Regions from separate parts of the Massilia sp. PWRC2 genome, predicted to be linked through region 2. Evidence: predicted binding sites of a transcription regulator. Region 2 holds the regulator's gene; the other holds the start of a gene.
What was found. Region 2 encodes LexA, which represses DNA repair genes until DNA is damaged. Its sites were predicted from a motif close to ACTGTATNNNNATACAGT; they were not measured.
Positions count from the first base shown of each region.

Region 1: the regulator LexA is predicted to act here: its motif matches at 1,658-1,675, upstream of ACP7BZ_RS01120 (PA0069 family radical SAM protein).

Region 1 is NZ_JAFCUW010000001.1:243,326-246,835, reverse strand. Features, by position in the region: gene ACP7BZ_RS01130 (tRNA-uridine aminocarboxypropyltransferase) at 1-265, shown strand, start outside; gene ACP7BZ_RS01125 (hypothetical protein) at 413-1,609, shown strand; gene ACP7BZ_RS01120 (PA0069 family radical SAM protein) at 1,736-2,977, shown strand; gene ACP7BZ_RS01115 (chemotaxis protein CheW) at 3,017-3,510, opposite strand, start outside.
Region 2 is NZ_JAFCUW010000001.1:436,023-439,532, reverse strand. Features, by position in the region: gene ACP7BZ_RS01995 (hypothetical protein) at 1-399, shown strand, start outside; gene ACP7BZ_RS01990 (tetratricopeptide repeat protein) at 498-1,250, shown strand; gene lexA (transcriptional repressor LexA) at 1,312-1,950, opposite strand; gene rpsF (30S ribosomal protein S6) at 2,279-2,674, shown strand; gene priB (primosomal replication protein N) at 2,704-3,042, shown strand; gene rpsR (30S ribosomal protein S18) at 3,029-3,319, shown strand; gene rplI (50S ribosomal protein L9) at 3,347-3,510, shown strand, end outside.

The DNA of each region.
Region 1 (3,510 bases), 190 kb from region 2:
CAAGAGCCGCAAGATGCTGCACCTCAATCCCCAGCTGGCCGTCTTGCCGCGCCTGGCGCTGCGCGATATGCCGCCTTCGCACTACCGCATCCGCAAGGCGCATGCGCCCGACCAGTTGTCGAGCTTCGAAGCTGCTGCCTATGCCTTGCGCAGCCTGCACGGGGGCGCCGCCGATGGGGCCGATGCGGCGCTGGCGCGCCTGCTGGCCGCCTTCGATGGCTTCGTCGACCAGCAGGCCGGCTACGCCGCACGCAACGCCCCTTAAAATTTCCTAAACTCATTGCTGCTAGCATAGTAACAGCGGCAATGCTTGAGCATGATCAGGCCCCGTGCCGATAGCGCCAAGCCGCCTCGCATGAGCCGCTACCATCGTCTCGCAGCTCCCTGATTTTTCACGAATGCGAGGATCAACATGAACAAAGCTCTGTGGGTGGCTGGCGCGCTGGCGTCGGCCTGCTTGATGGCCGGTGCTGGCCTGGCCAAGGCGGCGCCCGACCCGGGACCGGTCAGTAAAGCCAACACCATGTCGCAACTGTTACCCAATACCTACTGGACGGCGGCCCGCTTCAAGGCCGCCAAGCCGCTGGCGCTGCCGCTGGCGGCACCCGGTCAGCGCCACCAAAGCCTGGCGCCACCGTCGACTGCCAAGCCGCAGTCGAGCGATGCCGGCCTGCCCACCCTTGAACTGAACGCACCTGCACAAACGCTGTACGCGCCGCCCGATCAGCATGGCTCCACGGCTGGCCCGAGCGGCGGCCCCGTGCACAGTGCTGTTGAGGCGTCGCTGCAAGCGACCCCCACCGCTGCCGGCAGCTTCGGTGCCTATTACACCAGCAGCCGCGTGTTCCCCCTGTTCACCGGTGCAGCCGCACCGTTCTCCGCCGACCGCGCTTTCCCTTACCGCACGGTGGGCACCCTGTTCTTTTCGATCAATGGCTTGCCCTACCTGTGTTCGGCGTCAGTGATCCAGCGCCGGGTGGTCGCCACCGCCGGCCACTGCGTCCATTCGGGCAATCTGGCGACCGGCTTCTACAGCGATTTTGTCTTCGTGCCAGCCTACCGCGACGGCGTGGCGCCGTTCAAGGCGTGGAACTGGCGCTTCGTCAGCACCACTTATACCTGGGCCACCGGTAACGACGAAGTGCCCAATGCGGCCGATTACGCCATGATCGAATTTGACGACCAGCCCATTGCCAGCGGCGGGCCCGCCGTCAAGCTGGGCAGCGTCACGGGCTGGCTGGGCTGGCAAACCAACAGCCTGCTGCCGAACCACACCTCCAAGCTCGGTTATCCGTGCAACCTCGACGATTGCCAAAAAATGCAGGTCGTCGCCAGCGCCAGCTTCCAGGCCACCGAGCCGAACAACGTCGAATACGGTTCCGATGCGCGCGGCGGCTCCAGTGGCGGGCCGTGGGTGCAAAACTTCCAGCTTGTGCAAACGGGTGGCGGCAGCGGCATCCAGGCCGCCAGCAACCGCGTGGTCGGCGTCACCTCGTATGGTTATGTGAGCGAAGAGCCGAAAGTGCAGGGCGCCTCCATCCTCGACGCCCGCTGGGTGCAGCTGTTCCGTACCGTGTGCGGCGCCCGCAACGGCAATTGCAGCAATTGAGGCTGGTCGCGTAGCGCGCTTGAATTCGGTCGCGGGCAGGGGTACCACACTGTATAAATGTACAGTGTGGAGCAAGAAGTGGCCGATCAGCGAGAGCGTAGCGTAGAGCCCGTCTACGAGCAGGTGATGCTGCCACCGCGCCCCCTGGTCGCACGCAAGGGGCGTGGTGCGGTATCGAATGTGCAGGGGCGCTTCGAGGTTGATGCGCGCGAGCGGGTCGATGATGGCTGGGGCGACGGCGGTGATGGATGGCACGCAGGTGAGCACGCAGGTGAGCACGCAGGTGAGCACCCTGGTGAGCACGCACGCACTGACGGGTGCCGTGACGACGGCCACGGCAACGGCAACGACCGCGACAACGGCGCCGACGCGGCGGCGCCGCTGCCGACCATCGTCACCGAGGAATTTGCCAAAACCATTTTCAGCAGGAATACTTCGCCCGACGTTCCTTTTAATGTCTCCATCAATCCCTACCGGGGTTGCGAGCACGGTTGCATCTATTGCTTTGCGCGTCCTTCGCACAGTTATCTTGGCTTGTCGCCGGGGCTCGATTTTGAAACCCGGCTGTTCGCCAAGGTCAATGGCGCCGACCTGTTACGCCGCGAGCTGGCCCATCCCGCGTATGTGGCGCAATCGATCGCGCTGGGTGTCAACACCGATGCATATCAGCCGTGCGAACGGTCGCTGCGGCTGACGCGCCAGTTGCTCGACGTCTTGCGCGAATGCGCGCACCCGGTTGGCCTGATCACCAAGTCCTCGCTGATCGAGCGCGATATCGACATCCTGGCGCCAATGGCACAACGGCGGCTGGCCATGGCTGCCATTACCCTGACCACGCTCGACCCGGCCATTGCGCGCACGCTCGAGCCGCGCGCGGCCAGCCCGGCGCGCCGTCTGCGCACCATCCGCACGCTGGTCGATGCCGGCATCGCCTGCAGTGTCAGCGTGGCGCCCATCATTCCTTTTGTCACTGAGCCGGAGATCGAACAGATCCTGCAGGCGGCTGCACAGGCCGGCGCCAGCGGCGCCCATTACACCGTGCTGCGCCTGCCATGGGAAGTCAACACCCTGTTCCAGCAGTGGCTGCAGGCGCATTTTCCCGAGCGCGCCCAGCGCGTGATGAACCGCGTCCGTGAGATGCGTGGCGGCAAAGATTACGACGCCGACTTCGCCACCCGCATGCATGGCGAGGGCGTCTGGGCCGACTTGATTCGCCAGCGCTTTACCCGCGCCGCCGCCCGCTATGGCTTGAGCGTCAATGGCCGCCGCCATGAGCAGCTCGACTGTTCGCAATTTGTGCGGCCACGAGTGGTGCCGGCGGCAGCCAGGGCAGCAGGCAAGGGCGGCGCGCAGCTCGACCTGTTCTAACCGGCGCTATCACTGCCGCGCCCGGATGCTGGCCGCTGTTCAGTTCGCTGCGCGCGCCAGCTGTCCCAGGTCGCGCGTGCTGTAGCTGACGGCGCCGCTGGCCGACTCGGTGCTGAGCAGCTCGACCACACCCTGTCCCGGCAAGGACAGCCGCGACAGCCGACCCGCGCGCGCCTGTACCAGGGCGTGGACGGCGTCGACGATAAATCCAACCGGCGCTGCTGCGCCCTGCGCCACGATCACCGTGCCGCGCGCCGGCGCCTGATGGCCGGCCGCCGCCCGCAGGTCGCGCAAGGCCAGCGCCGCGCCGCGCCACGCCATGTGGGTGGCGCCGGCCGCCAGCGGCGGCAATGGCAATACCGCTTCGATGCCGTCGATCGGGGTCGATGCCATGCCGCCGGCGTCGAACACGATATGGCTGCAGGCATTGGTCGGGCTGGTGCTGGCGCCGCCGAGGCGGGCGCTGAGCGGACTGCCAAGGGCGATGCTGGCTGCATGGCTGAGCACGCGCTCCGGAAAACGGGCATACAGTG
Region 2 (3,510 bases):
ACCAATGACGAGATTCGCAAGACCGAGGCGGCGATTGCCGTCTGGGAGACGTGCTACAACGGCTTCGTCAACAATTTTAATGATGCGCTGCCGCCCGGCAAGCGGATTCCTGCGCCCGTGGCGAAGCAGATGAGCCCGGCGCAAATGAACGCCGCGCAAAACCGCATGGCCGCCGTCTACGAGCAGGTGATCACCGCCGCCCAGACCGATGCCCAGGACATCACGGCGCGCCGCGAAGCGTGGCGCCAGGCCACCGCGGCGCACGTGGCCGCCGCCAACGACGCTGCTGCGCGCAAGGGCCAGCAGCGGCGCGACGACTTGCTCAACGATCTGCGCCGCAGCGCCGATGACGTGCGTATGCAGTCGGGGCCCGGTCGCAGCGGTGGCGCGACCAAGTAATTCCACGCCAAAGTAAATTTATGTAAGCAGGGCGGACGCCACTGGAAACGGCGCGCAATCCGGTTAAGATAGTGGCATTTTTACGACCGGTTCCCTACATGAAGACTCTTGTATTGTGCGTTGCGCTGCTGTGTGCCGGCGCCGCCACTGCCGATGAACTTGCCGACGCAGACGCCCTGTTTGCCAAAAAATCCTATCCGCAAGCGCTGCAGCTGTACACGCGGCTGGCCACTGCTGGCAACGTGGTGGCCCAGCGCCACCTGGGCGAAATGTACTGGTATGGCGAAGCGGGCGCCGTCAGCGACGACAAGGCGCAGGGCTGGTTCCGCCGCGCTGCGGCAAGTGGTGACAAGGAAGCGGCCGCGGCGCTCGAAGTGATGCGCCAGCGCGTGCTTCGCCAAACGGACATTGCATTCTGGACCGACAGGTATGACGGCGAAGAACTGCGTTCCGGCAAATTCAAGTGCAGCGCGCCCCGCATTCCCGCCATATCGAAAGACAATCCTGACATTGACGCCGTGCTCGCGCGCGTGAAGCTGTGGCAGGATTGCTATAACGGTTTGGTCGGCAAGCTCAATGGCGCCACCTTCGCCAGCGAGGTGCCCGCCGATCTGGGCAAACTGATGAAGCAGGAAGAAATCGACAAGGTCAACGCGCGGCTGGAAAAGATCCATACGCGGCTGGCGGAAGACGCCCGCATCAGCAGTCAAATTATTCTCGCCGATATCGCAGCATGGCGCAGCGCTACCGACAGCTGGGTCAAGGAACACAATGACATCATCAAGTCGGCACCGACGGCAGACCGCCAGGCCGATATTGAAGCGCGCAAACGCAACTACGCGCCCAAGTAATTCCCTTGTAACGCAGAATGCAGGTGGTCAGCGCCGTGGCGGCGACCGCCGGCGCCGGCGCTTAATGCCAGCTGCGCAGCAAGCCCACGGCCAAGCCTTCGAGGGCGAAGTCATCGCGGTCGGGGTCGACTTCGATGATTTTAAAATCGGCGTTTTCCGGCAACAGCTCGACCAGCCGGCCCGTCTTGCGGTAGCGCTTGACCGTCACTTCGCTGCCGATGCGGGCAACGACAATCTGGCCATTTTTGGCGCTATCGACCTTTTTGACGGCCAGCAGGTCACCATCCATGATGCCGATATCGCGCATCGATTCGCCGCGCACCTTGAGCAGGAAGTCGGGCCTGGCCGAAAACATGGCGGGGTCGACGTTGTAGGTGGCTTCGACATGCTCTTGCGCCAGCATGGGCGAACCGGCCGCGACGCGGCCGACCAGCGGCAGCGCCATGGTCAGCAGCGCGGCCGGCACTGCCGGAGCTGCTTCCACCGAGGCGCCGATCAGGCGGATGCCACGCGAAGTACCGGGGGAAATTTCGATCGCGCCTTTGCGGGCCAGCGCCTGCAAATGTTCTTCGGCGGCGTTGGCTGATTTAAATCCCAGTTCGTTGGCGATTTCCGCGCGGGTCGGAGGAAAACCCGTGTTGTCGATGGCCTCGCGGATCAAATCGAGAATCTGTTGTTGCCGTGCAGTGAGCTTGATCATGGGCCTGTAAGTGCTGGGGTTATAGACAGACTGTATTTTTGTACAGTATATCGACGCGTGCAAGGGAAATTCACTGTTATTGGCGTTATTTATGCAAATAACCGCATAGTTGGTGGCGCGCGGGCGAGAAAAGGGGGAATTGACGCTACCGTGACGCGCAATCGGGACGGGCGAGTAGGCGCCAGCCTGGCCCGGCCAGTCCCCCTTCGGCAACGGAAGGAGGTGTTCATTTTCGCCAGGATGCGTTATAATTGCCGGCTTTCCCTTCCCACACTCGTCTTGACGCCGAGGTGGGCTTATGTTTTAAACGTCCTCAAGGAGCAATTGAATGCGTCATTATGAAATCGTTTTTATCGTCCACCCGGACCAAAGCGAGCAAGTCCCGGCGATGATCGAGCGTTACAAGGCCAGCGTCAGCGCACGCGGCGGTAACATCCATCGCGTCGAAGACTGGGGCCGTCGTCAGATGGCTTACTCGATCCAGAAGCTGCCGAAGGCACACTACATCTGCATGAACATCGAATGCGACAACGAGACGCTGGTCGAACTCGAAACCGCCTTCAAATTCAATGATGCTGTCCTGCGTCACCTGACCGTGCGCATGAAGAAAGCTGAAACCACGCCATCGCCGATGATGAAATCGGTCCAGCGTGAAGATGCAGCCAAGAGCCACCGCTCGGAAGCACCAGCACCAGCAGCCGTCGCAGCACCCGCCGCTGCCTGATTGACTGGCAGGAACAAGTTAGCTGGGAAGTGAATTCATTTCAGGTCGTAGCAACAATTACCGAGCGCGACGTATTGCGCTACACCCCGGCCGGCGTGCCGATCGTGTCCGCCACCCTGACGCACAGTTCGCATCAGGTTGAAGCAGGGGTGGCGAGGTTGACCGAATTCGAGATGCTGGCCGTTGCGGCTGGCGAAATCTCAGGACGGTTTGCCCAGTCGGAGTTGGGCGCGGTGTACCAGTTCACGGGTTTTCTTGCCAAGAAAAATCGGAATAGCAGAGCGTTGGTGTTTCACATCATTGATTTCAATGCGGCCGCATCTGCGGCGCATATTTTAGATACAGGAGCCTCAAATGGCATTCGGTAAAAAGTTCGACAAAAACAAGCTCAAGCTCAAAGAAAAGCGCAAACAACAGAACCCTCTGTTCAAGCGCAAGAAGTTCTGCCGCTTCACCGCTGCAAACGTCGAGCAGGTCGACTACAAAGACGTCGATACCCTGAAAGACTTCGTCCAGGAAAACGGCAAGATCATGCCAGCACGCCTGACCGGCACCAAGGCGCACTACCAGCGCCAGGTTGACACCGCCATCAAGCGCGCACGCTACCTCGCGCTGCTGCCTTACACCGACCTGCACCACGCTTAAGCGCTGCAGAGAACCTGGAGAATCACTATGCAAATCATTCTGTTAGAAAAAGTCGTAAACGTCGGCAACCTGGGCGATGTTGTTAAAGTCAAAGATGGTTACGCACGTAACTTCCTGATCCCGCAACGCATGGCCCGCCGCGCTACCGCGTCGGCTGTCGCCGAATTCGAAGTCAAGCGCGCTGAGCTGGA